DNA from 3 places in the Salinivibrio sp. MA607 genome. Region 1 is predicted to be linked to each of the others. Evidence: riboswitches for the same ligand, from Rfam matches in the RefSeq annotation. Region 1 holds a riboswitch; each other region holds the start of a gene.
The links. A riboswitch is a leader RNA that binds a small molecule or an ion and turns the genes downstream of it on or off. The one in region 1 is predicted to bind thiamine pyrophosphate.
Positions count from the first base shown of each region.

Region 2: linked by a shared signal. The riboswitch ahead of thiD (bifunctional hydroxymethylpyrimidine kinase/phosphomethylpyrimidine kinase) and the one ahead of thiB (thiamine ABC transporter substrate binding subunit) in region 1 are both predicted to bind thiamine pyrophosphate.
Region 3: linked by a shared signal. The riboswitch ahead of thiC (phosphomethylpyrimidine synthase ThiC) and the one ahead of thiB (thiamine ABC transporter substrate binding subunit) in region 1 are both predicted to bind thiamine pyrophosphate.

Region 1 covers NZ_MUFJ01000003.1:114,371-125,303, forward strand. Annotated here, with positions in the region: gene thiQ (thiamine ABC transporter ATP-binding protein) at 1-278, opposite strand, end outside; gene thiP (thiamine/thiamine pyrophosphate ABC transporter permease) at 272-1,861, opposite strand; gene thiB (thiamine ABC transporter substrate binding subunit) at 1,867-2,853, opposite strand; TPP riboswitch at 2,906-3,007, opposite strand; gene BZG81_RS02605 (DUF547 domain-containing protein) at 3,046-3,837, opposite strand; gene leuD (3-isopropylmalate dehydratase small subunit) at 3,982-4,584, opposite strand; gene leuC (3-isopropylmalate dehydratase large subunit) at 4,594-6,015, opposite strand; gene leuB (3-isopropylmalate dehydrogenase) at 6,040-7,131, opposite strand; gene leuA (2-isopropylmalate synthase) at 7,134-8,696, opposite strand; gene BZG81_RS02630 (phosphatase PAP2 family protein) at 9,226-9,765, shown strand; gene BZG81_RS02635 (MJ1255/VC2487 family glycosyltransferase) at 9,762-10,889, shown strand.
Region 2 covers NZ_MUFJ01000024.1:8,713-19,645, forward strand. Annotated here, with positions in the region: gene BZG81_RS15865 (methyl-accepting chemotaxis protein) at 1-351, opposite strand, end outside; gene BZG81_RS11565 (ion channel) at 526-1,551, shown strand; gene thiD (bifunctional hydroxymethylpyrimidine kinase/phosphomethylpyrimidine kinase) at 1,575-2,444, opposite strand; TPP riboswitch at 2,507-2,607, opposite strand; gene BZG81_RS11575 (putative bifunctional diguanylate cyclase/phosphodiesterase) at 2,662-4,455, opposite strand; gene BZG81_RS11580 (sensor histidine kinase) at 4,452-6,323, opposite strand; gene BZG81_RS11585 (DUF3081 domain-containing protein) at 6,400-6,663, opposite strand; gene BZG81_RS11590 (HAD-IA family hydrolase) at 6,682-7,464, opposite strand; gene BZG81_RS11595 (bifunctional diguanylate cyclase/phosphodiesterase) at 7,881-10,187, shown strand; gene BZG81_RS11600 (GNAT family N-acetyltransferase) at 10,161-10,787, opposite strand.
Region 3 covers NZ_MUFJ01000001.1:3,837-14,769, forward strand. Annotated here, with positions in the region: rRNA gene rrf (5S ribosomal RNA) at 1-11, shown strand, start outside; tRNA gene BZG81_RS00030 (tRNA-Asp) at 71-147, shown strand; tRNA gene BZG81_RS00035 (tRNA-Trp) at 293-369, shown strand; gene crcB (fluoride efflux transporter CrcB) at 515-895, shown strand; TPP riboswitch at 951-1,050, shown strand; gene thiC (phosphomethylpyrimidine synthase ThiC) at 1,145-3,121, shown strand; gene thiE (thiamine phosphate synthase) at 3,118-3,786, shown strand; gene BZG81_RS00055 (HesA/MoeB/ThiF family protein) at 3,770-4,537, shown strand; gene thiS (sulfur carrier protein ThiS) at 4,521-4,718, shown strand; gene BZG81_RS00065 (thiazole synthase) at 4,721-5,494, shown strand; gene thiH (2-iminoacetate synthase ThiH) at 5,494-6,645, shown strand; gene BZG81_RS00075 (glutaredoxin family protein) at 6,659-6,889, shown strand; gene BZG81_RS00080 (aminopeptidase P family protein) at 6,944-8,731, opposite strand; gene BZG81_RS00085 (LysR family transcriptional regulator) at 8,795-9,775, opposite strand; gene BZG81_RS00090 (multidrug effflux MFS transporter) at 9,874-10,933, shown strand, end outside.

The DNA.
Region 1 (10,933 bases):
GCCATGTTGTCGAATACTGACAAATGGGTAAATACGTTGTGCTCTTGAAACAAGATAGACAGTGGCCGCTGGTGGGCGGGCGTCGTGGTGACAGGCTTGCCATCAATGGTGATCTCGCCACTATCTGGCGCGATCAGCCCAGCAATCAGTGATAATAAGGTGCTTTTGCCTGCACCGCTGGGCCCGAGCACAGCCACAATCTCTCCAGGGGCTATTTGGGCATCAAAGATCATCCAATCTTGCTGGTAACGATAGTGGACATTGGAAAGCGTCAGCATGCGTGTCTCCATTGGATCAGACGAGTGATTAGGGCATAGCAACCCAAACTGGTAAGCAGTAATAGCATGGCAGCGGCAGCGCCTGCGTCCATTTGGTAGCTCCCCATCAAGCGAAACAAATAGAGCGGCAGGGTTTGAAAATTTTGGCTACCAAAAAGTGCGATCGCACTAAGATCGCCCATCGATAACACAAAACTCACCGCCACGCCGCGCGCGATCGGGGCGCGTAAACACTGCCATTCGATAAGACGTAGACGGTTGACACCTTTTAGCCCCAAGGTAGCGCAAAGATTGTGATAGGACTGGGCAAGTTGATAGGCGGGCGCGCTCAGTACTTTTATTAAATAGGGCAACGCCATCAGGGCGTTCACGGCCATCACCAACCACAGCGCCAAGCTGAATACATCGCTAAACTGGCGAAACAGTAAAAAAAGCCCGGTACTGAGGACAATACTGGGTACCACTAAAATCATCGCCCCTAACGTTTCAATGCCATTCGCTTGTTTCTTACGCCCGTTCAAGCGCCAATGACGACTGGCTAAGATGACAGAGGTGGCCAACACGAAGGCCAAGACGATTGCTCCGGTAGCGATAAGCAGTGAATGCATGGTGGCTTGCCATAATGCCGTGTCGCTCAGCACAATTAACGCGCTAGGGTTAAGGCCACGCGCGATCACAACCCCGAGAGGTGGTAGAACCAACAATAAAGTCAGCGCAATCCAGAGACTGTCCCAACACTTCGCCGTGCGACTATCGAGTGCCGATGGAAGCGGTTGCACTTCGCTGGGGGTGTTGGCAATCGGCCGAGTCAGTGTTTGCACAATAAAAGCAAAGGTGCCGCACAAGAGCATTTGCCACAGCGCCAGAGCGGCACCGGTTTGTAAGTCAAAATCAAAATGAATGGCTTGATAGATAGCCAATTCAATGGTGGTCGCTTTGGGGCCACCGCCTAATGCCATCACGGTGGCGAAGCTGGTGAAACACAACATGAATACCAGTCCGACGACATGGGGTAGACTTTGCCGCAGATAAGGCCATTCAAGGTGGCGAAAACGTTGCCAGCCTCTTAGACCAAGCTGGGTTGCCAGGCGCCTTTGATCCGCCGGGATCCCTTCCAAGGCCTGCACCATCAATTGGGCCGAAAAAGGCAGGTTAAAGAAAACATGCGCAAGCAAAATGCCGCTTAAGCCATAGAGAGAAAATGGCATCGCAGCATCAAAGTACGCGAAGGCTTGTGCAATCCAACCGCTACGGCCGTAGATGGCAACCAATCCAAACACGCCCACCAATACCGGCAGCACCAGGGTCATGGCAAACAGTTTGAGTAGCCAAGCTTTCCCTGGAAATTGTCGCCGAGCCAGCGCATGGGCCACAGGAATGGCGAGCCCAACGCTGAGCACCACAGATAAGGTAGCCTGCTTAAAGCTAAACAGCGTGACATGGCGCAGATAGGCATCTTGCCACAGGGCGGACAGCTTCAAGTCTTGACTGTGTAAGAACAGCGCCCAGAGTGCGCTGCCAATTAATAACACGACCAAGCTGGCCGCGAGACTGCCCGGCCAGGTTCGAGAAGGGTTGAGCATCGACGTTATTCAACCAAAGCGGTTTGCCAATCGCGCACCCATTGCTGACGGTTACCCATCACTTCATCGGGCTGGTACAACAGGCTCTCTTCTGGTTTGTTCAGCGTATAGAAGGCGTCAGGCAAGCTAACATCGGTGACCGGGTACATCCACTGCGTGGTTGGGATCACAGACTGTGCTGTGTCACTGAGCATAAATTGTAGAAACGCATCGGCGCGTTCTGGTTGGTCGGTATAAGCAGACTTCGCCGCCACTTCAATTTGCATATAATGGCCTTCTTCAAACATGGCGGCGGCAAAGCGGTCATCATCGTCAGCGACCAGGTGATAGGCGGGCGAAGAGGTGTATGAAAGCACCATATCTGCCTCTTTGTTGAGGAACATGTTGTACGCTTCGGTCCAGCCTTTGGTCACGGTAATAGTGTTGTCGGCAAGGTCGCGCCATGCCTGCTGGCTTTGATCGCCGTATACTTTTTGGATCCACAGCATCAAGCCTTGGCCAACTGTTGACACACGTGGATCTTGGTAAATCACACTGATATCGTCACGCTCCTCAATCAAAGCCTTCAAGCTTTTGGGCGGGTCGAGCAAACGCGTGGTGTCATACACAAAGGCAAAGTAGCCGTAATCGTAGGGGATAAAGTAGGGATTATCCCAACCGCCGGGTACCTGTAGGCGCTCCGTATTCACCGCGTGCTCGGCGACAATGCCGCTACGCTCAGCTTCTTTCATCAAGTTAGTATCCATACCGAGTACAATATCAGCCTTGGTAGTATTGCCTTCGATACGTAAGCGATTAAGCAGAGCAGCACCGTCACTAAGAGACACAAACTCTAATTGGCAGTCACAGCGTTTTTCAAATTCGGCTTTGATTTTTGGCCCTGCGCCCCAATCGGCGATAAAAGAATCATAGGTATAGACCGTTAGAGGGTCGGCGGCACGGGCGCTGAGTGATAACAGCGATAAAGAAACCAGAGTGAGAACAGAGATCATAACTTTCACAGCACGCTCCTAAGTTGGGCGTGGGTGTTGAGGCAAGTTGATGGCAACATCAAGTCTCAATCCCTACGCCAGTGTTAGCTGGATCAGGTTCGATGGGTTTAGCGCCGCGCGCAATCTCAGCCATGAGGCTCCCCAATGAGTACGGTGCTATTGTACTGATTGGCTTAGTGTTCACCAAGCCTTTTAGTCCGCGAGTTGGTTAAGCGTCCAGTCGTAGTCATAATCCAAGCGTGCATCCTTGGGAAGCTTGATGTCTCTATATTGATTGATATGGGTGATCACCCCTTGTTCACTGCCGCCAAAGTCAGTCTCAAACCACTCATAGATAGAAGAAAGCTGCCACTGATTACCCTGCTGACTCACGCCTTTATCACTATTAATAAAGGTGTAGGCAGCTTGTTCTAATTGCGCATCCAAGGTGTCGGCTTGAAAGGCTTGCGGTTGCAGGTTAGGACAGCCAAGGCTGGCACAATTGACCGCATAGTGGGTACGCGGATCTTGCCATAGCGGACGCAAAATACGGTGTTCGATATCATTGAGCGTGAGGGCTTCGCCCGCCACCGTCACTACGTCATCATCCCACGGACCAAAGCTAAAGAGTCCACCGAGTTTGGTGATAGAACCGACTGGATAGGCGTCCAAAATCAGCGTCACCGTGACCGCATTGTAAAGGTTGACCCAGTAAGCATATTGTTCGTCTTTGCTCAGGGTGCGCGGATCGCGCTTGGTAAGCATGCGAATGTAATGATCGAGGGTCGCTTTATCGGCCTCGGTGACGGCTGCGTAGTTAAATAAGGTGTGCTGCCCCTGAGGCTGTAAATACTTATCGAGTAATACTTGCCAACTGTGATGCGTGAAGGTGGCTTGGCTGTCAGGATTATGTGCATCCCACATTGCCCAGTAGTCCGCTTTGGGCGCGGCTTGACTGATGAGCGGAAACACTAGCCCGAACAGAAGTATCAAATGTTTTTGCATTGTCAGTCCTTAATGCGATCAAACCTTCTTTGAGACTAGACCAAGCGAGTCAGCGGTTGGTTTCATTGAGGATAGAAAAATGGGAAGGAACGCCAATAAATGCGGAATAATCAGCACTTATTGGCGAGAGATGAGTGGATGGTATTACACCAAAAAATCAGGTATTTGCTGCTCAAAGCGCGAAATTTCCGCTTCGTGCTGTAACGTCAGCCCGATACTATCCAAACCTTCGAGTAAGCAATGATGGCGAAAATCATCCATCTGGAAGCTAAAGCAGTGTTCACCGGCACGGATGGTTTGGGCGGGCAAATCTAGCGTTACCGTCGCACCTTCATTTTCGGCCACATACGTAAATAAAGCATCGATTTGGCCTTCTTCAAGGGTCACCGGCACCATTTGGTTATTAATGCAGTTGCCATAGAAAATATCGGCAAAACTGGGGGCGATAATCACTTTAAAACCGTAATCATCCAGCGCCCAAGGAGCATGTTCGCGTGACGAGCCACAGCCAAAGTTTTCGCGGGTGAGTAACACGCTCGCCCCTTGGTAGCGCGCTTGATTGAGCACAAACTCGGGGTTCGGCTGTTTGCCCGCATCGTCTAAAAAGCGCCAATCGTGAAACAGGTGCTGGCCGAATCCGGTGCGGGTGACTTTTTGCAAAAACTGTTTGGGGATGATCGCATCGGTGTCGACGTTTGCCGCATCCAATGGGGCAACAATGCCGGTATGAGTGTGTATGCCTGACATAAGGCCTCCTTATAATTGGTTAACGTCAACAAAGTGACCGGCAATGGCGGCAGCAGCGGCCATGGCTGGGCTGACCAAGTGGGTACGGCCTTCACGGCCTTGGCGGCCTTCAAAGTTACGGTTGCTGGTCGATGCACAGCGCTCTTTGGGGCCTAAGCGATCGTTGTTCATCGCCAAGCACATTGAGCAGCCGGGTAAGCGCCACTCAAAGCCCGCCTCGCGGAAAATCACATCCAGCCCTTCTTGCTCTGCTTGGGCACGCACTTGCTCTGAGCCTGGCACCACCATGGCATGGACGCTATCTGCGACGTGCCGACCTTTGGCGACCGCCGCGGCTGCGCGCATGTCCTCAATTCGAGAGTTGGTGCATGAGCCAATAAAGACTTTATCAATTTGGATATCTGTTATGGCTTGGCCTGCGGTTAGCCCCATGTATTTCAGCGCGCGTTCCGCCGAGTGGCGCGCGATCGGATCTGCCATGTGCTCAGGGGCCGGCACGCTATCGTGCACACTAACCACTTGGCCGGGGTTGGTCCCCCAGGTGACCTGATGATGAATTTGACTGCCATCGAGTGTCACGACACGATCAAATTGCGCATCGGCATCCGAGTGCAAGGTTTGCCAAAAATCGACCGCTTGCTGCCATTGTTCACCTTTAGGAGCAAATTTCTTGTCTTTTAAATAGGCAAATGTGGTCTCATCGGGGGCGATCAGGCCAGCTTTCGCGCCCAATTCGATCGCCATGTTGCAGACCGTCATTCGCCCTTCCATGGACAAGTCGGTAATGGCGTCACCGCAAAATTCCACCACGTGTCCGGTGCCGCCGGCATGACCGACTTGGCCGATAATCGCTAGGACAATGTCTTTGGCGGTGATCCCGGGGGCGGTTTTGCCCGTGACTTCAATTTTCATCGTGCGGGCGCGGGATTGCTTGAGCGTTTGGGTGGCCAGTACGTGTTCGACTTCGGAAGTACCAATACCAAAGGCCAGTGCACCAAAAGCACCGTGAGTTGCCGTATGAGAATCACCACAGACGATGGTATTGCCAGGCAAAGTAATCCCTAACTCGGGACCCATCACATGGACAATGCCTTGGTAGGGGTGATTCAAGTCGTACAGGGTGACGCCAAATTCTTCGCAGTTTTTAGCCAAGGTTTCCATTTGGATGCGCGCCATTTCCCCTGACGCGTTAATGTCTTTGGTTTCGGTGGAAACATTGTGATCCATGGTGGCGAAGGTTTTGCTCACTTGGCGCACCGGACGGCCTTTCTCTCTCAGGCCGTCAAACGCTTGTGGTGAGGTCACCTCATGCACCAAGTGACGGTCGATATACAGCAGCGGCGCTTCGCCTGGTTGCTCAGTGACCACGTGAGACTGGTGAATTTTTTCGTACAAGGTCTTGGCGCCTTGCTGGGTGTTTGCATTCGACATAGCTCGTATCCTTACGGGTAATGATTATGCGCCTTGGCGGATATAGGCGGCGATACGATCGCCCATCTGCTCGGTGCTCAGTGCTGGATGGTTACCGGCCAGATCGGCCGTCAGTTCACCGGCTGCCAGCGCTTGGCTCACTGCGTGTTCAATTGCACAGGCCGCGTTTTCTTCGCCCAACGAGTAACGCAGCATAAGTGCCGCCGATAAAATCTGCGCCACTGGATTAGCAATGTTTTGCCCGGCGATATCGGGCGCGGAGCCACCGGCTGGCTCATACAAGCCAAATTTACTCGCGTTCAAACTGGCTGAGGGCAGCATGCCCATAGAGCCTGTGATCATCGCGCACTCATCAGAGATGATGTCGCCGAAAATATTTGAACACAGCATCACATCAAATTGCGACGGGTCTTTAATCAGCTGCATGGTAGCGTTGTCGATATACATATGGCTTAAGCTGACATCCGGATAATCTTTTGCCACCGCTTCTACCACCTCGCGCCACAGCATCGAGCTTTGCAGCACATTGGCTTTGTCGATTGAGCACACTTGTTTGTGGCGAAGCTGGGCGGATTGAAAGGCGATGTGTGCGATGCGCTCAATTTCATAGCGATGATAGACTTCCGTATCAAACGCCTTTTCCTCGCGCCCTTCGCCTTCGCGCCCTTTGGGCTCACCAAAATAAATCCCGCCGGTCAGCTCTCGTACCACCACGATATTAAAACCTTGGTCGGCAATATCGGCGCGCAGCGGACAAAAGCTTTCGAGACCAGTATGGATTTGTGCCGGACGCAAATTACAAAACAGACCAAAGTGCTTGCGTAGCGGCAGTAAAGCACCGCGCTCCGGTTGTTCGGTCGCGGGTAAATGCTCCCATTTAGGGCCGCCGACTGAGCCGAATAAAATCGCATCGGCTTTTTCACAGCCAGCCAAGGTGTGTGCGGGCAGCGGCGAGCCATGGGCGTCGATTGCAGCACCGCCAACCGGATAATGCTGACGTTCAAAGGTGACAGCGAATCGCTCGCTAACCGCATCAAGCACTTTTTCGGCTTGCGCCATCACTTCGGGGCCGATACCGTCGCCGGGTAAAATTGCAATTTGGTGTGCGCTAGCCATGGTTATACTGTCTCCTGTTTTAAATGGGATTGTTCCTTAATCTGCGCAATTTTGTTGGCGCGATAAATAGCATTGATCACGTTTAATAAAGCTTCGCCGGAGGCCTCGATAATATCGGTTGATACCCCGGTGCCGTGATATTTACGGCCTTTGTAGTTGGCAATGATATCGGCTTGGCCGAGGCCATCTTCCCCTTCTCCTTTGGCGGTCAGATCGAATTTATCCAGCTCAATGTCATAGCCGGTGATCCGGTATATGCACTGGTACAAGGCGTCGACGGGACCGTTTCCAATCGCCGCTTCGCGTTTTTCTTCATCGCCACATTGCAACTTGATGCTGGTGGTCGCCATTAAGCTACCCGATTGCACGCCTAAATAATTGAGCTTATAAAAATCGTCCTCTTCTTTGAGGTTGTTGAAGAACATTAAAGCTTCTAAGTCGTAATCGAACACCTGACCTTTACGATCTGCTAATTGCAAGAATGATTGATACAAGGTCTCCAAATCATAGTCTTGCTCGTTGTAGCCAAGGTTATCCATATGGCTTTTCACCGCCGCGCGGCCGGAGCGACTGGTGAGATTCAATGATTTTTTACCCAATCCAATCGACTCTGGCGTCATGATTTCGTAGGTATTTTTGTTTTTCAGCATGCCATCTTGGTGAATGCCAGAAGAGTGGCTAAAGGCATTGGTACCGACCACGGCTTTGTTGGGCTGGATTGGCATGTTGCAAAGTTGGCTAACCAGCTTACTGGTGCGGGCGATTTCAGTATGGTTTAAGCCTGTCTCCACGCCTAACAAGTCAGCGCGGGTTTTTAAGATCATTGCAATTTCTTCCAGCGCACAGTTACCGGCGCGCTCGCCGATGCCATTAATCGTGCCTTCGACTTGGCGGGCGCCGGCCTGTACAGCGGCAATAGAGTTGGCGACCGACATCCCCAAGTCATCATGGCAATGAACAGAAATCACCGCTTTGTCGATATTGGGTACGCGGTTGAACAGGTTGGCAATGATATCGCCAAACTCACTGGGGACCGTATAGCCGACTGTATCTGGGATATTGACCGTGGTGGCGCCAGCATCAATTGCCGCTTCGACCATGCGGCATAAATTATCAATCGGGGTGCGTCCGGCATCTTCGCAGGAAAACTCCACATCATCCGTATACTGGCGCGCATGTTTGACTGCACGCACGCCCATTTCTACTACGTCATCGTAGCTGCGGCGAAGCTTGTCTTTGACATGAATGGTAGAGGTGGACAAAAAGGTGTGGATACGAAAAGCATCGGCGGCTTTGAGCGATTCCGCTGCCACATCAATGTCTTTAGGAACAGCGCGAGACAAAGCACAGACACGGGCATGCTGCATATGCTGAGCAATGGTACGTACGGACTCAAAGTCGCCCGGAGAGGACACAGGAAAGCCAGCTTCAATGATGTCTATTTTCAAACGATCCAAAGCTTGCGCGATTTGCAGTTTCTCTTTGACCGTTAAGCTTGCTGACAACGCTTGTTCGCCGTCACGTAATGTGGTGTCAAACAGAATGACTTGGCTGTTCTCGCTCATGAGTAACTCCCTGTTGTGTTTGCTGGCCGCCGTCATGGCTCTTTAATTGGCGATATGTTTTATTTTGGCGACATTAGATACAAAAAAACCCGCGTCTGGCGCGGGTTTTTGAGATTTGGCATTCACTGTTTTCTGCCCAAAACCTACCCGCGCGACTGGGTCACGATAAGGAGGAGAATGAGGCGTAGGTGAAACAGTGTCATGCTGATGTCCGTCAGTAAATATTCTGTTACCAGAAATAACAGAGCGATGGGGAAAGCGTCAATCTGAAAAAAACAAAACCCGTTTTCTGCGCAATACAAAGGCGAGAAACCGGTTAATTAAACTGCTTTTTACACTAAAAGTTAGACTTTTGTGCTGTGGTCTGGGGCGGCTTTGTCCACCCTGCATTATTTTAATTACGCCAATACAGCTGATCTTTAGCGGCAACGGGGCAGAGTAAATTCATTGAGATGTCCCAATAACGTCACCGACCTGTCACACCGGCTGGCTAATGTTTAATCATCAGCTCGCTGTATTGGGAGATACCATGAGACGCTTTGCTGCGATTCAACGCTTTGACCACTCGGTATCGACACTTTGCCTATCGCATCGCTTTAGCGCTGACACCGCCAAAGTGGCCCGTGCCGTTTCCCACTCGGGCGATGGGCCTCTTTATATCGTGGTGGGGTTAGCTGCTTGGTGGCTGCAAGAAGCCGTGGGGCTCTGGTTTTTACTCACGGGGCTCACTGCATTTGCCATTGAGCTGCCAATTTACTGGGTATTAAAACGCAGTTTCCGGCGCACACGTCCTTCGCAGCTACCCGCCTTTATCACGCCGTCTGACCTATACAGTATGCCATCAGGCCACACCGCAGGTGCCTTTTTAATGGCCTCTTTGCTGAGCATCTTTTTCCCATCGCTCACGCTGTTTGTATTTATTTGGGCGAGCTTGATTGGCATTTCTCGGGTGTTACTGGGTGTGCATTTTGTGACCGACATTATTGTGGGCGCAGGATTAGGGATAATGTGTGCCAACGTGGCGCACAGCATCACCGCGGATCTTTACGGAATGGCAGGTCTTTCATGAAGCTTTTATACGGTGTTCAAGGAACCGGTAACGGCCATATATCGCGAGCCCGAGCGATGGCGCGTGCTTTGGCAGAGTACGATGTCGAGGTTGATTTTATTTTTTCTGGTCGGCCGGCAGAGCACTATTTTGATATGACGCCATTCGGTGACTATCGGACCTTTACCGGGATGAGCTTTGTGAGCCGTGATGGTAAAATTGATATGTTGGCCACGGCGAGACACAATCACTTGGCGCAGCTGCGACGGGATATTCGCCAGCTTGATGTATCAGGCTACGATAAGGTCATCTCTGATTTTGAACCCATCAGTGCGTGGGCGGCGCGCCAACAAGGAATACCCTCGGTGGCCATCAGTCACCAAGCGGCGTTTTCTCACGCGGTGCCCAAACACGGGGAAACTTGGATTAATCGTCTGATTATGCGCCACTTTGCGCCAACCGACTATGCCATTGGCCTGCATTGGTATCACTTTAACCAAGCGATTTTACCTCCGATTATTGATACCAGCCTGCCGAATGCAACAACGGTGTCGCTCGTTGCAGAAAAGGCGGTACTGGTCTATTTACCCTTTGAATCTTTATCTGCGGTCAGTGAGTTGTTGTTGCGCTTTAGCCAGCCTTTTGTCTGCTTTCACCCCGAGGTAAGCGCGCTCGAGCAGCGAGAAAACCTTACGCTTATGCCGCTGGGCAAAGAAAGCTTTCACTCGGCGCTACATCAGTGCCAGGGGGTAATAGCGAATGGGGGCTTTGAACTTCCGTCTGAAGCGCTGACGTTGGGTAAAAAACTGTTATTAAAACCACTGTCTGGTCAGTTTGAGCAGTTAAGTAATGTCGCGACACTCGCCCAGCTTGGCTTGGCGCACACTATGAATAGCTTGGATGCGCGTGCTGTCCGAGAATGGCTACAGACACCTGCAGTGGGCGCGATTGCATACCCAGATGTTGCTAAAGCTCTGGCGGAATGGCTAGTCAAAGGTGAGTTGGGCCAGACGCGCAGCCTATTTCACCATTTGTGGGCTCAGGTTGATTATCCGGAAACAGTCGAAGAGTCGATCTTAGACTTCAACCGCTTATCAACACGCGTTGAGCCGAACCGATTGAGGTTACAGCGGTTGAACCGTTAATAGGATCCGTTATGCACAAGGTGACTGATTAACGCCTCAACGCC
Region 2 (10,933 bases), on a different contig from region 1:
CTGACATTGCGAAGATAACGACTGCACATGGCGCGCAAGGTCATTGACTTGCTCGGCGCATGATGCCGCTTGGTGGCTCACTTCGGTCACACGCTCTTTTTCACCGTTAATGGTGTCCGCCAAAGTAGCCAGAGAGGATTGGGTGGCGTTGATCGAATCACCGAAGTGGCATAAGTTGGCGTCGATCGCTTTGCCGGTTTGGCGTTTTTTCGCGACGGTATCCAGCTCTGCCTGCAATGCGCCTTTCTCTGCATTCAGCGCGTCGATGGTATGATTAATTTGCTCAATTTTTTGCTGCAGAGCAACCTGCTTTTGCTGCTCTTGTTCAAGTTGACGCCGAGATATAAACACGCTGACTCCTAATGATGTAATTAAGCTTTTTATAATATTTTAACACTTTAAATTGGCTTTGTAGGATTATCCAAGCAAAGTGTGATCGCATTGACGCCAAGCGCCTGATTTACACTGTAAACCTGACGCAAATCACTTCATACTGCGATCACTGAAGTGAATGAGCGAAAATTTATGACCTTTTGGTTGCTTTTTAAACGTTGGATTATCAGTCGCTTCGCCCATTTGAACGGGCGTATGCTCGGCTTGGTGGTACTCGCCTATGGCGTGATTGGCTGGCTACTTTTATATGGGGCGGGCGAGACCGCGATGACCCAATCGCTGAGCCGCTATGTGTATTACTTGATTGTGACGGCCTCGACCGTTGGCTACGGCGATTATTCCCCCGTTACTGAGTGGGGGCAATGGATCACGGCTTTTTGGATTATTCCCGGCGGCTTAGGGTTGTTTGCGGTGGTGATTGGGCATATCACCGGATCACTGGTGGATTATTGGCGACGCGGGTTACAAGGAAAACGGAGTATTAGTGTGAAAAATCATCTTCTTATCTTAGGCTGGAACGGACAACGTACGATACAGCTTATTCGTTTATTGCAAAGCGGAGTGCACGGTGAGCGCCCGATTGTGCTTTGTGCGCGCGCAGAAATCGAAAACCCACTGCCTGGTGAAGTGGAATTTGTGCGCGTGGCAAGTTTTACCGATGCTGAAGGCATTGCCCGCGCCAAGGTCGAGCATGCCTCGAGTATTATTATTGATAACCCAGAAGATGATATTACTTTGTCAGCGGCTCTGTTCTGCGCACATAAAAATCCGTCAGCGCATTTATTGGCGTATTTTCAAGATGATGCGATAAGCCAAATCCTCAAACAGCACTACCCGCATGCGGAATGTGTGCCGTCGGTGTCGGTCGAAATGCTAGCAAAAGCGGCGGTGGATCCCGGTTCAAGTCAGTTGCATCATGAGCTTTTGAGCACGTCACAAGGGATGACGCAATACTGTGCCCGTTATCCGAGTAACGCAACAGAAATCGATACCGGCGATCTCTTTGGTCAGCTCAAGCAAGAATATGACGCCACCTTAATTGGGATCGACCAAGGCCAAGGTATTGTTTTGAACCCGCCAGTGGGGACAAAAGTATTGCCGGGCGACCGTCTTTTTTATATCGCCGCCCAGCGCTTGCCACATTGGTCCGCCGCGTAAGCACGCTATCTAATCAAAGTGCATTATTTAACGAGAGCGTGCGATTCAACCAACGCATGCTTGGATAAATAAACACTTTCATCAGCGGGGTAGGCGAAAAAATGATGTACCGGCCCTGCCCCTCTTCCAACGATTAACTGTTGGCTATGCGCTAAGGCGTCAGTGAGATAACGCTTAGCCGCTCGCCCGGCGTCAATGGGTGTCAGTCCCTGCGCATAAAACGAGGCAATCGCCGCCGACAGTGAACAGCCTGTGCCATGGGTGTTAGGCGTTTCAATGCGGCGCGCACTCAGGGTTTGACACGTATCTCGGCTAATCCACACATCCAGACTCTCTGGCGCATGATGCAAGTGCCCACCTTTTAGCATCACATACGGACATCCGAGCTTGCGCAGTGCCGGCACTAAGGCGTACATCTCTTCGGTGGTTGTCGGAACAGGACACCCGGTTAAACGCGCGGCCTCTGGCAAGTTGGGGGTTAAAATGGTCGCGCGCGGGATCAATGTATTGATCAGTGCATCCATGGCGTCATCATCTAATAACGGATCGCCGCTGGTGGCGATCATGACCGGATCGAGCACGACTGGTAAGTGCGGGGAACGCGCGAGCACAGCGGCTACTTCGCGAATAATCGCTTGGTTGGCGAGCATGCCGATTTTCACGGCACGTACCGGCATGTCGTATAACACAGCATTCAGTTGCGCGCGAACAAACGCTGGGTCGACCGGCGAGACGGCCTCAACGCCACAGGTATTTTGTGCAGTTAAGGCGGTGATCGCCGAGCAGGCATAGCCGCCCGTGGCTGAAATCGCTTTAATATCGGCTTGAATACCAGCTCCCCCACCGCTGTCTGAGCCGGCGATGGTGAGAATAACAGGTGGTGATTGGTTCATATTGGCCCCTTAATCATGAGGGGCGGAAGGAGACAAAACCACGCACGATGGCGCGACCTTGTGTGCTGAGCACGTCAGTTCCCTCCGCCAGTGCTAACTGGATCAGGTTCTACGGGTCCTGCTTTCGCAGTCTCAGCAATTGCTTGCTCCCCGACTAACACGGTCAGAATATAAACCTTAGTGATAAAGCGCAAGTATGATGGCGCTAATTGCGCGTTTAGGCCATCTCATTATTATTGCTGGTTGCATTGCTATTGATCGTCGCATTGCTATTGATCGTCGCGTTGCCTTGATTGGCGGTTTTAAGCAGTTGTTCAAATCCTTCTTGGATTAGCGGCCGTGCGTATAAAAAGCCCTGCACTTGGTCGCAGCCAATGGTTTGTAGCACATACTGCTGGTCCTCTTTTTCAACACCCTCGGCGACCACACCATGACCAAAGCCATGGGCCAAATCAATCACGCTACCCACCAAGTGCTTATCACTGGCGTTGGTAGCCAAGTCTTGGATAAAGCTGCGATCAAGTTTGACCCAATCGACCGGTAACTGTTTAAGGTAACTGAGCGAGCTGTAGCCGGTGCCAAAGTCATCGAGGGCGATATGCATGCCTGCATCTCGCAATTGTTGTAGCTCTTTCAGTGCCACCGACATGTGCTGGATCAGTGCTGATTCTGTCACCTCTAATTGAATCAGATGCAAAGGGACATCAACTGCCTGGCACCGAGCTAAGACGCTGTCAGCAAAGCCGGGGCGAAACTGCTGGGCAGAAACATTGACTGACAGGTGAAAGCTATCGTTGATCAGTTTATTTTTTCGCCAACATTCAACCGCGGCTAAGGCCATCACCAGTACGTGGTCGCCCAGTTGGATCATGTCTGCGCTGCGTTCGGCGATGGGGATAAATTCCGCCGGACTGATGGCCCCAAGGGTCGGATGCTGCCAACGCAACAGCGCTTCCGCGCCTATCATCAAACCGCCGTCTAATCGCCATTTGGGTTGATACACCAGTGATAATTGTCCGCTTTGCAGTGCTGGCCCTAATTCGGTGCGAATCAAATGCGCGCGCTGAGCTTGGCTGTCAAGCTCAGGCTGATATTCGCCGATAAGTTGGTCATCCGTCGGAATCGCTAAAATGGCTTGACGAAACAGTTGCGCCACATCTTGTGTCTCAAGCTCCGTGCGGCTGATACCAATGTGGCAACGTAAAAACATTAAACGCCCATCGAGCGTGTGATGTCCGCTGATCAACCGATTGATGCGCGCGGCTTTTTCTACGGCATGGTTATCGTGTTCTTCAATCAGCATCACCAGTCGTGTGCTATCCCAAACGCCAATGCGATGTGGGCGCGCCACTGTACTATTGGCTAGCAGATTAGCCACTTGTTTGTATAGTGCCTCTGTCATTAAATGACCTTGGTGTTTGGTCACCGCTTCCATGCCATCTAAGGCAATCATCATCACAGTCACCGGCCCTTTGCTCAGCTGGCGCTCAGCGGCATCTAATAATGCGCGACGATTTGGTAGCCCGGTTAACGGATGGGTCAAAGAAAGCGCGCGTAAAGCCGCCGTTTGTTTGTTAACCAGCATTTGCAGCCGTGCCGCTTGATCGCGCTCTTTACGGGTTTTCAATTGCAGATGCAAAAGGTTTTGAATCCGTTGCAACACCTCATCGTGATCAAAGGGTTTGCTGATGTAATCAATCGCGCCACGGCATAACGCTTGGTTACGCAAATTCAGGTCATTATCTGCGGTGAGTACCATCACGGGCGGGCAATGCTCATCTAAAGCGTCATTAAGATCATCCAGCACCAGTAAGCCAGAGCGCTGCGGCATCCGCATATCGAGTAAAATCAGGTCGGGAACGGGGGAGAGAGCATCGGTAACAAGGCGAGGATCGGTGAGTCCGTTCAGCTGTTGATAACCGGCTTGCTTGAGCATGGTAGACAGTAAGTGAATGTTTTCCGGTCGATCATCAATGATCAATATATGTGCTTGTGACGGATCCTTTGTCATAGCCTCTCCTCTAATAATAATTGTATGGCCTCAGCCAAGTCCGCTGACGAGAGCGGCAGCGATAAACGTCGTAATGTCGGTTTGTTATGCGGTTCGTCGCATGGGTTGTCAGTCAGAACAATGAGTGGTTTGTCGCCAAATAGTGCTTGTATTTGTTCGGACGTTGCCGCAACGCTATCAGCCGCCATAATGACTAACGATGGCGGAGACGCGAGCGCAACAGCCTCAGCCAGTGACAGCCCATGCGCATGATAGAGTGTCAACATTGGCCAATCTTCAAAGCAATCGGTCATCAGGCGCTGGCGGGCACTGTTATTATCAATATAGAGCACGCGATGCGGCTGGCTCACGCGGAGACACGTACAACCTTGATCGTCAGGTCGCGTCGACGCTCGGTAAGGGAACGTTACTGCAAAACAACTGCCCTTGCCTGGCTGGCTTTTTACTGACATCTCGCCTTGCATTTGCACAACCAATTGATGGCTCACCGCTAACCCCACACCTGCCCCTTCAATCTGTGATTGTTCGGCGGCCAAGCGGTTAAAAGGCTCAAAAAGATGGTTTAACCGATTTTCAGCAATACCGATCCCGGTATCTGATACAGAGATCGTCAAGGTTGACGATGGTTGACTGGCTTCAACCCATACTCGCCCCTGAGGATGGTTATATTTAATCGCGTTGCTGAGTAAATTGATCAACACTTGTTTGAAACGGGTTGGATCCACATATAGGTCGCCACTCAGATCCGCGGGTAGGCACTCATCTAACTCAACGTGCTGTTGCTGTGCGAGCGGGAGTAGTGTTCGAACGGCATCACTGACAAGGGCGCGAACCGGATACCAGGTGACATTGACCACCGTTTTTCCTGCCTCAAGTTTGGCAAGATCCAGCACATCATTAATTAAGGTGAGTAAGTGGCGACCACTTTGGTGAATTTGATCGACATATTGCCGTTGCGTCTCCGTCAAGCGAGGAGAAGAGGATCGTTGTAGTAGTTGCGCATAACCGAGCACACTGTTTAAAGGCGTGCGCAGCTCATGACTCATGGCAGAGAGAAAATCACTTTTGGCTTGATTGGCGCGTTCTGCCTCGTGCTTCGCTTGCAGCAATGGTGTGGCATCATACCCAACAGTCACGATGGCGTAAGGCTCTCCCTCTACGTGGCGAATAAGCGTTTTAGCGAGCTTAAAAGTCCGACCATCTCTTAATGTCACATCTACATGAACGGGTTCACCATCGAGCGTCAGTTGGTGATCAAGCGCATTGAGGGTTTCGCGCATTCCCTCAGGCAAGGCACCATGAATTGCCTCAGCAAGCTGTTCAACATGCTCGACATTTAATGCTTGTAGGCAGGCGTAATTTGCAAGCGAATATTGTCCGCCCAGCTCTCGGACAAAAACAGGATTGGCGATCGCATTAATAATGGTTTTGAGTTGATTGCGTTCGTGTTTAATACGCGTCTGAGCCTGAGTCAGCGCGCGCATATCAGACATAATGCCAATAAACTCTCGCCGGTCTTCAACCCACACTTCACTGACCGCCAGATGAATGGGTACCACATGCCCCGCTTGATGCCGTGCCTCAACCCGCCGGCCGGTACCGATAATGTTTGCCTGGCCTGTTGTTATATATTGCCGTAAATAATGGTCATGCTTCCCTTGGTGCTCCGGCGGCATTAAACAATCAACATTCTTTCCGATTAGCTGTTGCGGGTGATAACCCAATAATCGGTGGGTGAACGGGTTCGCATCTAAAATAATGCCGCGTTCATCAATCACCAAGATCGCGGCTGCCGCGCTGTCGACTAACGCTTGATAATGGGCTTGGGTCCCGCGTGTTCGGTTTGTGGTGATCGGTTCGCTGTCCATGCTCCCTGCCTTTGACCTATAAAAAACGCCCCATTGTGGGGCGTGTGACGGTCCGGCATGCATTGCCTATCCGTCGCTATCTTTTATAGTTTTTGACTAACGCATCAACCTTTTTCAGGAACTGCTCTTTAAGGTTCTCATGCTCGTAGTCGAGATGATACGTATTGTGAAACCCCACACGTAACTGTACTCCATTTCCTGCTAAATAAATGGTATAGCCGTCATAATCTGAGAAAGCGTCAATGCCATCCAAGCGGTGTCCATCTTCTATTTTCTCACCAAACTCCGTGACTATCTCAAACGCGCGAAGCAGATGGGTCGGATCGAGTTCGTTTTTCACGCTTCCCTCCTGGCTATATTATCGAAATTGTGCGCCCCCTTTAGGTCGCATCGCACGACCACGCAGTGAGCCCGCTAATACCGGTGGGGCGGTGACACCCTGTCCCGGAACACCCAAACGATTGGGCCTTGCAATGATATTGGGCAAACTGGCCAATGTATCAAGGGTAGTGTCCGGACAGGCCTTTTGGATCCCTGTACCGTAATTATAGCCATAGTTAACACAAATTACTGGCGAGCCAGCGGCGCGAGCCGCATGCACATCGCTGACCGAATCCCCCACCACCAGCAGTTCCAAGGGTGAAACGCCAAGTATGGCGGCCGCTTCGTAAATACCGTCCGGATCCGGCTTGCCAACAGACATTGCATCGGCACCCAATATCCGGGTGAAAAAATGCCCAACGCCAAGTGCTCGCAGTAAGCTGTTAGCATGCGCCGTTTGCATATCTGTGGTGCACACCATCGGGATGTGGCGCTGCAATAAGGTTTCAAGGCACGCAAGCACGCCCGGGTACAGTCGAGTTTTTGGCGGTTTACTGCCTAGGTATGAGGACAAAAAGAGTGCGCGCGCTTGGTTTAACACGCGGGTCGATACGCGCCCGTCGATGTGTCGAGTTAACACGCGGTGGATCAATAAATCCGCCCCATCACCAATCCAATCTTTTATTGCATGGGGATCTTCATCAGGCAAGCTTAAGCCACGTAACATACCGCTAACCGCCTCATACAGATCGTCAAAAGGGTCTGCGAGTGTGCCGTCTAAGTCAAAGCATACCGCAGAGACGCTCTCTAACTTAACCATAAAAACCCCTTTTTATTCATAATCTTAATAAAATTAAAAAAGATAGAACTGGATCAGAAATCGAATCCAACGACGTTTCAACGTTAGCAGAGAAGCTAGCGTCGTCCTATCAAAATACGACGGATAATATTTGGGATCATGGAAAAGAAAATGGATAAATGACCGGTAAAGTACAAACTTCAGTGTTGAATCAAGCCACTAACATCATGGTGATCAAAGTCACACTTTTAGATCTTGATTGGCGATGATACCGACGTTAAACCTGTATAAAAAACCGTCATATTTTTGACTTTTTATTTAAGGGTGTGGTGTATTATTACCTAATGGCTTTCACAAAAGTGACATACGTTTGCGTCGTGATTGTCATAATCGCGCCGTATCGTGTGGCACTCAGTAGTGACAGTCGATGTATTTTTATGCGATATCTGCCTAAGCAGCCTTTGTGGCGCTATCTCCTTGTGTTAGCCGTGGCAAGCGTCGCTAGCTGGTCAGTTTACACACTAGAAAATCAACGCCAGCAGAGTCGTTTCTCAGCCGAGGTTGAAAAATACCGTTATTCATTAGGTCAATCTTTTTCACAGCTCTATGAACTTCAGTTGTCAGCACAATTGTATTTGCAGCAAGAAAATGGGCCAACACGCGAAAAATTCCACGCTTTCATCGATAATCACACCCAAAAGCAATCTGGACTCAACAGCGTCATGTGGCTCCCTCGAGTTAATCGCGCTGAGTTAGCACAATTTGCGGCCCAACAAGATCAGTATCATCCCTTCCCTCCTTTAAACGAGCAGGTCTGTCGGTGGGTCATGCGTAGCGATACGTTTCCCGCTTTGTATGTGTCACCACAAGCCGCTGAGGAGGGCTATTTAGGCTGGCGAGCAGATTCTCAGTGTGACAATACCCAAACCATGGAGCGGGCATATTTTAATCGTCACCCTGAGGCGCGGCTTTTTCATGACGAGCAAGGCCACGGCATACGGTGGTTTGCACCAATTACTGAACGGGATGGAAAGCTACTCGGTTTTCTTTCTACCACCCTATATTTTGATAGATTTTTACCCGCGTTGTGGCAAAGCAAGACGCCTGGGCCTAGTGTCGGAATGGTCGCTCAGGAGGCATTTGGTCATCAATCTGTCTTTAGTACGCATTCATCAAGCACGCTCAATCAATGGTACAACAGCCATTCGTCGGCAATATCGATTCCTATTGCCGGTAGTGAGGAGGGATTACTCGTCACCTTTACCGATATTAGGGAGTTACACACGGATCTGATTTATGCCGGTGTGGTTGGTGTACTTGTTTTATCTCTCGGGCTATCGATTCTTGCTAGTTTTTGGTCCTATGCCAATCGCCTTTTACTGGCAAAACAGATAGTGAGTCAACAAACGCAACAGTTAACCCATCAAGCCCATCATGATAGCTTGACTGGACTTGCTAATCGCACTGCACTGGATAAAGCACTAAAGAGAGCCGTACATTCAATCAGTGCGGAACCTTCAGATAGCATCACATTATTATTTATTGATCTGGACAATTTTAAAGTCGTCAACGACTCACTCGGTCATGTAACTGGCGACACCTTACTCAAAAAGTTGGGTAAACGGCTTCAGAAAGCAGTAACAGACGATCGTGTTTATCGGTTTGGTGGTGATGAGTTTGTTGTACTGCTCCACGCTGATAGCTCCTTGGCCTTGGCGCAAACCAAAGCTAAACAACTGGTTCAAACGCTAAGTACCCCCTATTACATCGAAAATCATGTGATAAATATATCTGCCAGTATCGGTATCGCTTCAGTCGGCCAATCAAATAAATCGGTGACTGATATTATCCAACAAGCCGATATTGCCATGTATCACGCAAAACAAACCCGTGAACGCGTGGCTATTTTTCAACCGGCGATGCTCGCAAAGGTCCAACAACGCTTTATTTTGGAGCAAGACTTAAAGAAAGGGCTCGAACATCATCAATTTCATCTTGTATATCAACCCATTTTTGATAGCCATAGCGAACAATTGAGTCATGCAGAAGCACTACTGCGATGGGAGCATCCCACGCTGGGCACAATATCACCGGCGGAGTTTATTCCAATAGCCGAAGAAACGTGTTATATCAATGAATTAGGTCAATGGGTATTGGAGCAAGTCGCTGAGGTGTTAGAGAATTGGCACTTGCGCTTATCCCCCGGGCAAAGCCCATCGATTACTGTGAATGTCTCGGCCAAACAGTGTCAATCTCCGACTTTTGCAGACGATATTGCCGCGTTAATTGCCGCCCATCGCTTTGATCCACATTGCCTTGGGCTCGAGATGACCGAGACTGCATTGCTTGAACATTCTGACAACGTGCAGCGTAATTTGAAACGTATTCATGCACTTGGGATTTCGTTATATCTAGATGACTTCGGCACCGGCTATTCATCACTTTCTTTGCTAAGACAATATCCGTTTAATGTCATCAAAATGGATCGCAGTTTTATTATGGGCATTGACCAACCCCATGGAAAAGCGGCGCCTTTATGTCGAGGAATGATTGCGATGGCTCACGCGGTGGGACTGACTGTTGTCGCAGAAGGAGTAGAAACCAAACAGCAACTCTGTTGGCTACGCGAGCATCAATGCGACTACCTCCAAGGCTATGTGTTATCCCGCCCTATTGAACGCCAGGCAATTGAAACTTGGATTTCGCCCAATCTAAATTCATGTATTCGGCTGGTACGCAACTGATGCGGCCGATTGGAGAGAAGCTGTTTGGGCTGCCGTTTTTTGTTGCGCAACGGGGATCTGGCTTTGCAGCCATTCTTCACGTAAAACGCCATAGCGCAGTGAATCGTAATATTCACCTTGATAGTAGCGGACAGCGCGTAAACGCCCTTCTTCGCGCATGCCTAACGCTCTGGCGCACCGCATCATGCCAATATTCCCGGACCAAGTCGTTAAGCCTATGCGATTCACCGCGTGGCGGGCAAACAGTTGGTCTATCCATAGTGTCAGCGCTTGCCGCCCTGTTCCTTTTCCCCAACATGCGGGATCAAAGATGGTGATCCCCACTTCAAGCCATCGCGTGCGCTTGTCTTCCCAATAATAAGTGACGTAACCGACGGGCTTGTTATCAACGCAGATAACTTGAGCGGTATCTCCTGCGAGAAAACGCCGGAAAAGGCCAAACCGAAACGACCAATAGGATACCGGCTCAATAGGACTGTAAGGCGCGTCGTATTGCTTCCACGCACGGGAATGGTAGATATTATGCCAAAAATAGCGCGCTTCTTGACGCTGCGCTGCGCGAATACTCACCGCAGCGTGATGGGATAAGTCGACGTCCATGTAGGCTTATTGCTCTCCTGCTCCTTGTTACCATACGATCGGCGACGGCTCTGACACGTCAGAGCGACGCATGGTGGGGGTTACCCATAAAGGCATCCAGTTTAACTCAATTAACCACCACATTGGCTACCTCCGTCTCACTTTCT
Region 3 (10,933 bases), on a different contig from region 1:
CATCGCCAGGCTTTTATTACAATTGATTAAAGCAAAGAGATATAAGCCTTTAGTCATACAGAATTGGTGCGGAGTGGTAGTTCAGTTGGTTAGAATACCGGCCTGTCACGCCGGGGGTCGCGGGTTCGAGTCCCGTCCACTCCGCCACTACTTAGAAACCCTAGCTGAAAAGCTGGGGTTTTTTGTTATTGGACGACCAGACAGATCGCTTTATAAATAAGCGATTAAACGTTTGACTAGTAATTGATGGTGGTAATTTGTCGCGAGATCGCTACAATAGGCAACTATCTACAGGGGTATAGCTCCAACTGGCAGAGCAGCGGATTCCAAATCCGCGTGTTGGGGGTTCGAATCCCTCTACCCCTGCCAAATATTAAAGCATCGACATTGTCGGTGCTTTTTTTATGTCTACTGTCTGTAGTAGTAACCACGCCTTTCTTCCCTTTTTCTTCCTCCTGTTTCTTGTTCACATGTCGCGGTATGATGAGTTTTTACCAATCGAAAGGAGCACCCAGTGGTAAGCATATTGTGGGTAGGGCTTGGTGGCGCATTAGGGGCGTCCTCGCGTTTTTTAGTTTCAGAGTGGAGCGTCGCGGTGTTTGGTCGAGGATTCCCGTACGGCACCCTAATGGTTAATGTGCTGGGCTCATTAGCAATGGGCGTCTTTTTAGCGGCGATGAGCCAAGAGCTAATTGCCCCGGTCCCTTGGCGTCAACTGATTGCGATTGGCTTTTTAGGGGCTTTTACCACCTTCTCGACGTTCTCTGTCGATACCTTGATGCTGTTCCAACATGGAGAAACGGTGAAAGCCTTGCTAAATGTTGGTTTGAATCTCGCCTTATGCCTCGGAGCGGCAGCGATGGGGGCTTGGCTGTTGGGACGTATTACCGGGTAATAGAAAACATCGCGTACGTCGCTTGTTGTTGCGGCGGTGATTTCTTATACTGGCATTGAACTTGTCGGAGTGCCAATTGGCTGAGACCACATAAAGTGGGATCCGTTGAACCTGATCTGGTTAAGACCAGCGAAGGGAACAAGAGATGCTTCAGATCACAGACGCAACCCGTCTGCCAGTTTGCTCACATCTCAAATTCAGCGTTTTCCGGCAAGCATTAATTCCCATAATGAACACCGGAGTAATGCTATGTCGACCCGTAAACAGGCCCGCCTTGAGGCCAAATCCTTTATCGATTCCCTTTCTGCGCAAACCTACCCCAACTCGGAAAAAGTCTATGTCGAGGGCTCGCGACCTGACATTCGCGTCGGGATGCGCGAGATCCATCTTTCCCCCACCTTTGTGGGCGGCAGCAAAGAAAAGCCTCAGTATGAAGACAATGAGTCCATTCGGGTTTATGACACATCAGGGCCTTATACCGACCCACAGAGTACTATCGATATTTACCAAGGCTTAGCGCCAGTGCGAAAAGCCTGGATCGATGAACGTGCCGATACGGAGTTTCTTGATGCGGTGAGCTCTGACTATGCCCAAACCCGCCTCAGTGATGAAACCTTGGATGAACTTCGCTTTAGTGCCTTACCATCTATCCGCCGCGCGAAACCTAATCAGTGTGTGACTCAACTGCATTACGCACGCCAAGGCATCATTACCCCAGAAATGGAATTTATCGCCATTCGCGAAAATATGGGGCGTCAGCAGTATCGTGAAGAGCAGCTGAACCGCCAGCATCCCGGGGAAAGCTTTGGTGCGGATTTGCCATCACAAATCACCCCCGAATTTGTGCGCCAAGAGCTCGCCGAAGGGCGGGCGATTATTCCGGCTAACATTAATCACCCAGAAGCGGAGCCGATGATCATCGGGCGTAACTTCCTGGTGAAAGTGAATGCCAATATTGGTAACTCAGCGGTGAGCTCCTCAATAGAGGAAGAAACTGAAAAATTGGTATGGTCGACTCGTTGGGGTGCGGATACGGTGATGGATTTATCGACGGGCCGCAATATTCACGAAACCCGCGAGTGGATTTTACGTAATAGCCCAGTCCCGATTGGCACTGTGCCTATGTATCAGGCGCTTGAGAAAGTGAACGGCATTGCCGAAGACCTGACCTGGGAAGTCATGCGCGATACCTTGATAGAGCAAGCCGAGCAAGGGGTCGACTACTTTACCATTCACGCTGGGGTGCGTTTGCACTATGTGCCCATGACCGCCAATCGCGTGACTGGGATTGTCTCGCGCGGTGGATCGATTATCGCCAAATGGTGCTTGGCGCATCATCAAGAAAGTTTCCTGTATACCCATTTTCGCGAAATCTGCGAAATCTGTGCCGCTTACGACGTGTCTTTGTCGTTGGGCGATGGGCTGCGTCCCGGCTCAGTGGCAGACGCGAACGACGAAGCGCAATTCAGTGAGCTACGTACCCTGGGCGAGCTCACCAAGGTGGCATGGGAATACGATGTGCAGGTGATGATTGAAGGCCCTGGCCACGTGCCCATGCATATGATCAAAGAGAACATGGACGAGCAGCTCACCCATTGCCATGAAGCGCCTTTCTATACTCTCGGCCCGCTAACCACCGACATTGCTCCCGGTTACGATCATATTACCTCCGGCATTGGTGCGGCGATGATTGGCTGGTTTGGGTGTGCGATGCTCTGTTATGTCACGCCCAAAGAACATCTGGGTCTGCCCAATAAGGAGGATGTTAAAATTGGGCTTATCACCTACAAGCTTTGCGCGCATGCTGCGGACTTAGCTAAAGGACACCCGGGGGCGCAGGTGCGTGATAACGCCATTTCTAAAGCGCGCTTTGAATTCCGCTGGGAAGACCAGTTCAATCTATCCCTTGATCCGTTCACGGCACGCGCCTATCACGATGAAACACTGCCTCAAGAGTCGGGCAAGGTCGCACATTTTTGCTCGATGTGTGGACCGAAGTTCTGCTCCATGAAAATCAGCCAGGAAGTCCGGGACTACGCCAAAGAAAACGGCTATGCCGCCGCGGGTCAAGCGATTGATGTCGCTATGCTGGAAGACCCGTTAGCAGGCATGCAGCAAAAATCGCAAGAATTCCGAGAAAAGGGCAGTGAGCTCTACCTGCAAAAATCCCATCTTCAGCCACAACACGGTACTGAGGTGGAAGACAGCGACAAGGTGGGATCATGAGTTTGACTCCGTTTGCGCCTATGTCTGAAGGCGTAGGCCCATTATATCCGGTGGTGGACGATGTGGATTTGCTCGAACGCTTACTTTGTTTGGGGGTGAAAACTGTGCAACTGCGCGTGAAGCAGCCAGCGCATCCACAATTGGCGGATTGGATACAGCGCGCGGTGGCATTGGGCCGCGCGCACCATGCGCAGGTGTTTATCAACGATCACTGGCAGCTCGCGCTTGAAGCTGGCGCCTATGGCGTCCATCTAGGGCAACAAGACTTACGTGAGGCGGATCTTGACCGGCTTGCGCGGCAAGGGCTGCGTCTCGGTGTGTCGACGCGCAGTCCAGAACAGCTCGCTGCAGCGGTTGAACTCACGCCAAGCTATCTCGCCATCGGCCATATTTTTCCCACCACCACCAAACAGCTCGCCGAACCACCGCAAGGTATTTCAGCGTTAGCGCAGCAGGTGGCGACTGTGGAGGGCCGCTTCCCGACGGTGGCGATTGGCGGTATTGATCTCGACCGAGCTCCCGAGGTCTGGCGCACTGGCGTGGACGCCATTGCGGTAGTCCGCGCCGTGACGCAAGCGCCCGATTTAGCGGCGCGCATTGACGCGTTTAATCGCTGTCTGAATCCATCCAGACAGCAAGGAGAGTGTGATGCTATCGGACAGTGAATACTTGCGTTATAGCCGGCAAATCATGCTGCCAGAAGTCGGAGAGTGCGGGCAGCAGGCACTTAGCAAGGCGCGCGTGTTAATGGTCGGTGCCGGTGGGCTTGGAACCACCGCGGGCCTCTATCTTGCAGGCGCTGGCGTGGGTCAGTTAGCGATTGCTGACTCGGACCACATTGAGCTATCTAATTTGGCGCGTCAGGTGGCGTATCGGGAGGCGCAAATCGGCACCGGTAAAGCCGCAGCGCTAGCCGCTAACTTGGTCGCGCTGAATCCTCATTGCCAGTGCCGGGCCATCAATGCCTATCTCGAGGGTGAGCGCCTGGCGCTCGAAGTGGCGATGGCGGATGTGGTGCTTGATTGCAGTGATAATCTCGCCACTCGTCATGCGGTCAACCAAGTCTGTGTAGAGACTGGCACGCCGTTGGTGAGCGCAGCGGCGATTGGCTGGCAAGGCCAGTTATTGGTTTATCAACCACATAGTGCATGTTATGCGTGCGCCTTTGCAGACGTGACGCCCTCTGAACCCACACGCTGCGCTGAATCTGGGGTAATGGGACCTGTGGTCGGCATGATGGCCACCGCGCAAGCGCTGGAAGGAATAAAGCTGTTATTAGGACAGGCGGTCAGGACCAATCGCTTGTCACGACTGGATGGGCAAACCATGACATGGCAGCACTTTTCGCTGCCTGTGCATCCGCACTGTGCGGTTTGTCAGCCAAAGCGGGAGGTAAGCGATGCAGTTAACCATTAATGACACGCCTACAGAGGTCAATGCCACGACCGTCGCGCAATTGATTGAGGAGATGAAGGTGCCGGCTGAATCAGTCGCGGTCGCGCTAAATCAGACCATTATTGCGCGCGATGCTTGGTCATCCACGTCACTTGCCGCTGGCGATAGCTTGGCGGTCTTTCAAGCGATTGCCGGAGGATAATTATGTTAACCATTGCGGATACGACGTTTTCATCTCGGCTGTTAACCGGCACCGGCAAGTTTGCCAGTCGCAAGGTCATGGCCGAATCACTGGCGGCCAGTGGTACTGAGCTGGTCACCATGGCGCTAAGGCGAGTCGATGTGCATGCCACACAAGACGATATTTTAACCCCGCTGCGTGAACTAGGTGTGCGCCTGCTGCCCAATACCTCGGGGGCGAAAAATGCGCAAGAAGCGGTGTTTGCCGCGCGTCTTGCTCGAGAAGCATTAGGAACGCCTTGGGTAAAGCTGGAAATTCACCCCGACCCTAAGTATCTGATGCCTGATCCGATTGAAACCCTTCAAGCGGCGAAAACGCTTGTAGATGAGGGGTTTGTGGTGCTGCCATATTGTCATGCCGATCCTGTGCTGTGTAAGCGTTTGGAAGAGGTGGGGTGCGCGGCGGTGATGCCCCTTGGCTCACCAATTGGCTCCAACCAAGGACTGGCCTCAATGGCGTTTCTCGACATCATTATTGAGCAAGCTCGCGTGCCGGTGATCATTGATGCCGGCATTGGTGCACCGTCAGATGCGGCGTTAGCGATGGAGCGCGGTGCCGATGCAGTTTTGGTCAACACCGCCATTGCCACGGCTGGCGATCCGATTGCCATGGGCGCAGCGTTTAAACAAGCGGTTGAAGCAGGACGCTGCGCGTATCGCGCTGGGCTGGCGGGCACACACAATCACGCCCACGCTTCTAGCCCCTTAACTACGTTTCTTGACGCTAAGGAGGCGTGATGAGCTTTTCTGAGCGGTGGGCGGCACTCGATTGGGATCATCATCGCCTTTCGATTTACAGTAAAACGCGCCAAGATGTCGAGCGGGCGCTGGCTAAATCCTCGCGCAATTTGGACGATTTCGCTGCCCTGATCAGCCCAGCCGCTGAAGGGTATCTTGAGGCCATGGCTCAGCAATCTGCGGCGCTGACGCGGCAGCGTTTTGGCTACGCCATGGGGTTTTATATTCCGCTGTATCTCTCCAATTTGTGCGCCAACGTGTGTACCTATTGCGGTTTTTCGATGGAAAACCGAATCAAACGGCGCACGCTGGATGAAGCTGAGATCGCCGCCGAGTGTGAAGCGATCAAAAAAATGGGCTTTGACAGTGTGCTCTTGGTGACCGGTGAGCATGAAACCAAGGTAGGGCTCGAGTATTTTCTCCGCGCCTTACCGGTGGTGAAGCGATACTTTCATCATGTGGCGATGGAGGTGCAGCCGCTGGATACCGACGCGTATCGCGCCTTGGTGGCACAGGGTGTGGATGCGGTGATGGTTTACCAAGAAACCTACCACGCTCCAACTTATGGGGAACATCACAAGCGCGGCAATAAAACCGACTTTCACTACCGGCTGCAAACTCCAGACCGATTGGCGCAGGCAGGGGTCGATAAGATTGGTCTCGGCGCCTTGATTGGCCTTGAGGACTGGCGGACCGACAGCTTTTTTACCGCCCAGCATCTCGATTATCTGGAAAAGCAATACTGGCAAAGCCGCTATTCGCTATCTTTTCCGCGCTTACGTCCTTGCGCGGGGGCGTTACAGCCGAAATCGGTGATGACGGATAAGCAGCTGGTCCAGCTGATTTGTGCCTATCGGTTGTGGAATCCGCAGGTAGAGCTGTCGCTATCGACACGGGAGTCACCTCACTTTCGCGACAATGTGTTGCCGCTTGGTGTCACGAGTCTATCCGCGGCGTCAAAAACTCAACCGGGCGGTTATGCCAACCCTGAGCCACAATTGGAGCAGTTTGCCATCAGTGATGAACGTAGCGCGGCAGAGGTGGCCGCCAGCGTCCGTGCCCTCGGTTTTGAGGTGGTATGGAAAGATTGGGATAACATCTACGATATCGCGCGTCAGGTGCAAATGGCTTCACAAACGGCAGCGGGTTAGCGACAATGCGGGCATGAAACGTATTACTGTATATGTGGGCCCGCGCTGTCCTCACTGTGAGGCGGCCAAAGCTTACTTGGATAAAAAAGGGCTGCGTTATCGTGTCGTCGATACGGCCACGCCCAAAGGCAAGAAGCTGCTGGCGGCAACAGGCTCGCGGGGTGTCCCGGTGATTTGTATTGGCGATACCACCTTGCGCGGCTTTTCGCCCAAAGCGGTCGAGAAAGCCCTGAAAGGGGAATAAAAAAAGCGTCCAATCGGACGCTTTTTGTTTTTTTATACTTAGTGAAGAGGCGACTTAACGGCTTAGCGGCGCGGTCGCTTGTTTTAACCAAGCTTGGTCTTGATCATCTAAAGATGGGCTAACTTCATCCCACACGGTTTGATGATAGCGATTCCACCACTGGATTTCCGCCTCGCTGAGCAAGCTCACATCGACCAAACGACGATCGATAGGCGCACGCGTGAGTGAGGCAAGTCCGAGCATCGTCATGTCACCCTCAGTGGGTTTTTCTTCAATCAACTCGAGGTTTTCAATCCGGATCCCAAACGCGTCGGCGCGATAGTAGCCCGGCTCGTTTGACACCACCATGCCCGGCAATAGCGCGACGCTATTGGGCGCTTTGGAAATGCGCTGCGGCCCTTCGTGCACGTCCAAGAAATGCCCGACACCGTGACCGGTGCCATGGTCAAAATCATAGCCGTGTTGCCACAAATACTGGCGTGCTAAGGCATCAAGCTGGCTGCCTGACGTCCCTTTCGGGAACAGCGCAGTGGCCAGCGCAATATGCCCTTTAAGCACCAGCGTAAAGGCCTTTTTGATCTCAGCGCTGCATTCGCCCACCGGCACGGTACGGGTAATGTCGGTAGTGCCGTCATAGTATTGGCCGCCTGAGTCCACCAAGTAGACATTGTTGCTCTCAATCACGCTCGGTTTGGGCTGATTGTTGTGGTTATAGTGACACATGGCCGCATTGCCACCGGCGGCGGAAATGGTATCAAAGCTTAAGTCGACCAGTTGATCGTCTTGTTGGCGGAATTGATACAGGGTGTCTGCGAGCACAGCTTCATCAGGGCGTTCACCGGCGTCGACTTGACGGTCAAACCACGCCAAAAAGCGAGTCACGGCAACACCATCGCGCACGTGACAGGCTTGCATACCGGCGATTTCTTGCGGATTCTTGGCCGCCTTTTCAAGCGCACATGGGTCTTGCGCTTCCACCACGGTGACTTGCGCTTGTTGGAGCGTGTCCAGTGTCCACGCATTGGCACCGTTTGGGTCGACCAATACACGTTGACCACTCAGCGCTTGCAGGGCATCAACTAGGCTGTCTGGGTGCGCGACGCTCACGCCTTCACCCACGTGTGCATCAAAGCCGTCGGGGAGACGGTCAGGGTCGATAAACACGGTGACGTCACCGGATTGCTTGATGATCGCTTGGGTCAGCACCACCGGCAAACGTGGGATGTCGCGACCACGGATATTGAGCAGCCAACACACAGCATCGGGTTGAGTGAGTACCGCGGCATCAAGGTTCTGATCGGCCAGCTGCTGGCCAATGGTTTGGCGTTTATCTAAGCTGGCGCGGCCGGTTTTCTCTTCACCCAGTAAAATGGCAGGGCTATTAAGCGGGGCGGGGCGATCGTCCCATAAGCTTTCAATCGGGTTTTGCTCAACACTCACCAAAGCCAAAGCCCCATCCAGCGCGCGTTGGGTGCGTTTGTACCAAGCGACGCTATGCATGCGAGCGTCGATAGCCAGCTTGGCACCCTTGGGCAATTGTTGCTGGGCCCATTGCACCGGTGGCTCATCAATCAGGTGGCAGTAGTCAAACAGGCCGGCGGGGACTTGCTTACGGACTTGAACCACATAGCGGCCATCAACAAAAATCGCTGCCTTGTCGCGGGTGATCACCGCCGCTCCTGCGGAGCCGGTAAAGCCGGTTGCCCAGTGGAGGCGTTCGTTGTGCTCGGGCACATACTCACCGAGATATTCGTCTTCGTGGGGGATGAGTAGGGCGTCATAATCGTGTTGAGCTAGCCAGTGTCTTAGCTGCTCAACACGCTTGGTAAGGGTCGCGTCCATTATTCTTCCTTCTTTGTATGGGGTGAACTTGCCATGTTCGGCCACGCGTAAAAAACCAGTGGATTAGACCCTAGCGCGATGGGCGATAGGCTGCAATTTTGCCGGGCTAAACTGCTGACAGCGCGAAATAATTAAATCTTTCAGCCATTGGTGCCCCGGGTCATTTTCTTGATTTTGATGCCAAAACAAGGTGTACGCCATCGGCGGTATTGGCGTCGGTAACGGCCGTACCACCAAATTGAGCGACGCGGCAATATAATGCGCAAACTGGCTTGGTGAGGTAAACACCAGGTCGGTATAGGTACACAGGCTCGCCGCACTGTTAAAATCAGGCACGTACATGGCAATGTCACGCTCAATATTACGCTCTGCCAGTTTATAGTCCAACAACCAGCGATCATTTCCATCACATTTCACCTGTACATGTCGCAGTCCAAGGTAACGCGCTTCATCCCATGGGCCCTTGAGTGCGGGGTGATCGGCGCGCATCAAGACACACTGGTGATCTTGGCAAAGCTCTTGGTAGCGCACACCCTTGGGCGGCATCAGGGTCAGCATGGCATCGGCGGGATTTAAATCTTTGCCGGTAATACCAAAGTCGATATTGCCACGGGCGAGACCATCAAAAGTGGTTTGATCCCAAGCGGCGGTATTGAGGGTGATCGATGGGGCGGCCTCTAACATATCGCCAATAAATTGGGGCAGCAGTAATGGGTAGGCGCTTTCTACAAGCGCAAAGCGAAAACAGCGATCACTTAAGTGTGGCTGAAAATGGTCAGGTTCGGTCATCGCCGCGATATCATTGAGCAAAGCGCGTAATTTAGGTTGCAAGGTTTGTGCACGAACCGTGGGTTTTAAGCCGTGGGCGGCTCGAGTAAAAAGCGGATCGTTAAATTGCGATCTTAGCCGGGCCAGATTTTTACTCACCGCCGATTGACTTAAATGCAGGCGTTTGGCTGTGCCCGTGACATTGCACTCTTCTAAAAGTACATGCAAACACACCAATAAATTGAGGTCGGTACGTTGCAGTTGGTCCAAATCCATCTTTTGTATTCTCCTTGGGAATAACTGCTTTTACTATAAACCATTATGGTTCATATCCTGAAGCCACTATACTGCGTGCCTGTATAGAGGAGTAACCAATGACGCACACTGATTCACCGACATCAAATCGCTTACTGGTCGCCTTAATGGTGTTACTGGTGCTATTTAGCCCCATGGCGATTGATATTTACCTACCGGCACTATCGCATATGGCGGGTGACTTTAATGTGAGTCCCACTTTGGCTCAAGACACTGTGACCTGGTTTATGTTTAGCTTAGGTCTTGGTCAGCTGTTTGCGGGGCCGTTGGCCGATCGCTTTGGCCGTAAGCCTGTGGCTATTATTGGTATTTCGCTTTATGGCCTTAGCTCTTTGATGGCGTGGCTCGCCACCTCGATGGATATGATGCTGGTGGCGCGTTTACTGCAAGGGTTTGGCGCGTGTGCAACCTCTGTGTGTGCCTTTGCCGCCGTCCGCGATCGTTTTGGTGCCGAACGCAGTGGCCATATGATTAGCTACTTAAATGGCGCGATTTGTTTTGTACCGGCTTTAGCGCCTCTACTTGGTAGTTGGTTAACCCAGGTGTTTGACTGGCGTGCTAACTTCACCTTTATGCTCGGTTATGCGGTATTAGGGTTGGTGCTGGTTATCGTCTTTTTGCCCGAAACCCGACCATCGCATACTGATACCTCGGGCCGCCTATTCAGCTTACGTCGTTATTGGCAGGTGCTGCGTGTACCAACATTTACTTATCACATAACCCTTTGCATGTTGGCGATGGCGGTGATCCTTGCTTATGTCACCTCCGCACCTGTGCTGTTGATGGACAGATACGGTATCTCCATGAACAGTTTCACCTTTTGGTTTGGCGCCAATGCGGCGTTAAATATTGCCGCGGCAATGTTGGGGCCGCGTTATATGCAAAAGTTTGGTAGCCGCCGGGCATTAAATATTGGCCTTATGATGCTGGTGGGATCGGGCGGGTTGATGTTGGCGCTCAGCCCCATCGCTGCACCTTGGGCCTTTATGTTGCCGATCTTTACCTCTTCATTCGGCTTTGCTTGGGTGTTAGGCGCGTCAGCTGGAGCAGCATTAGCGCCGTTTTCGGACCGCGCGGGCACGGCCGCGGCATTGCTCGGGTTATTCCAAATGAGCGGGG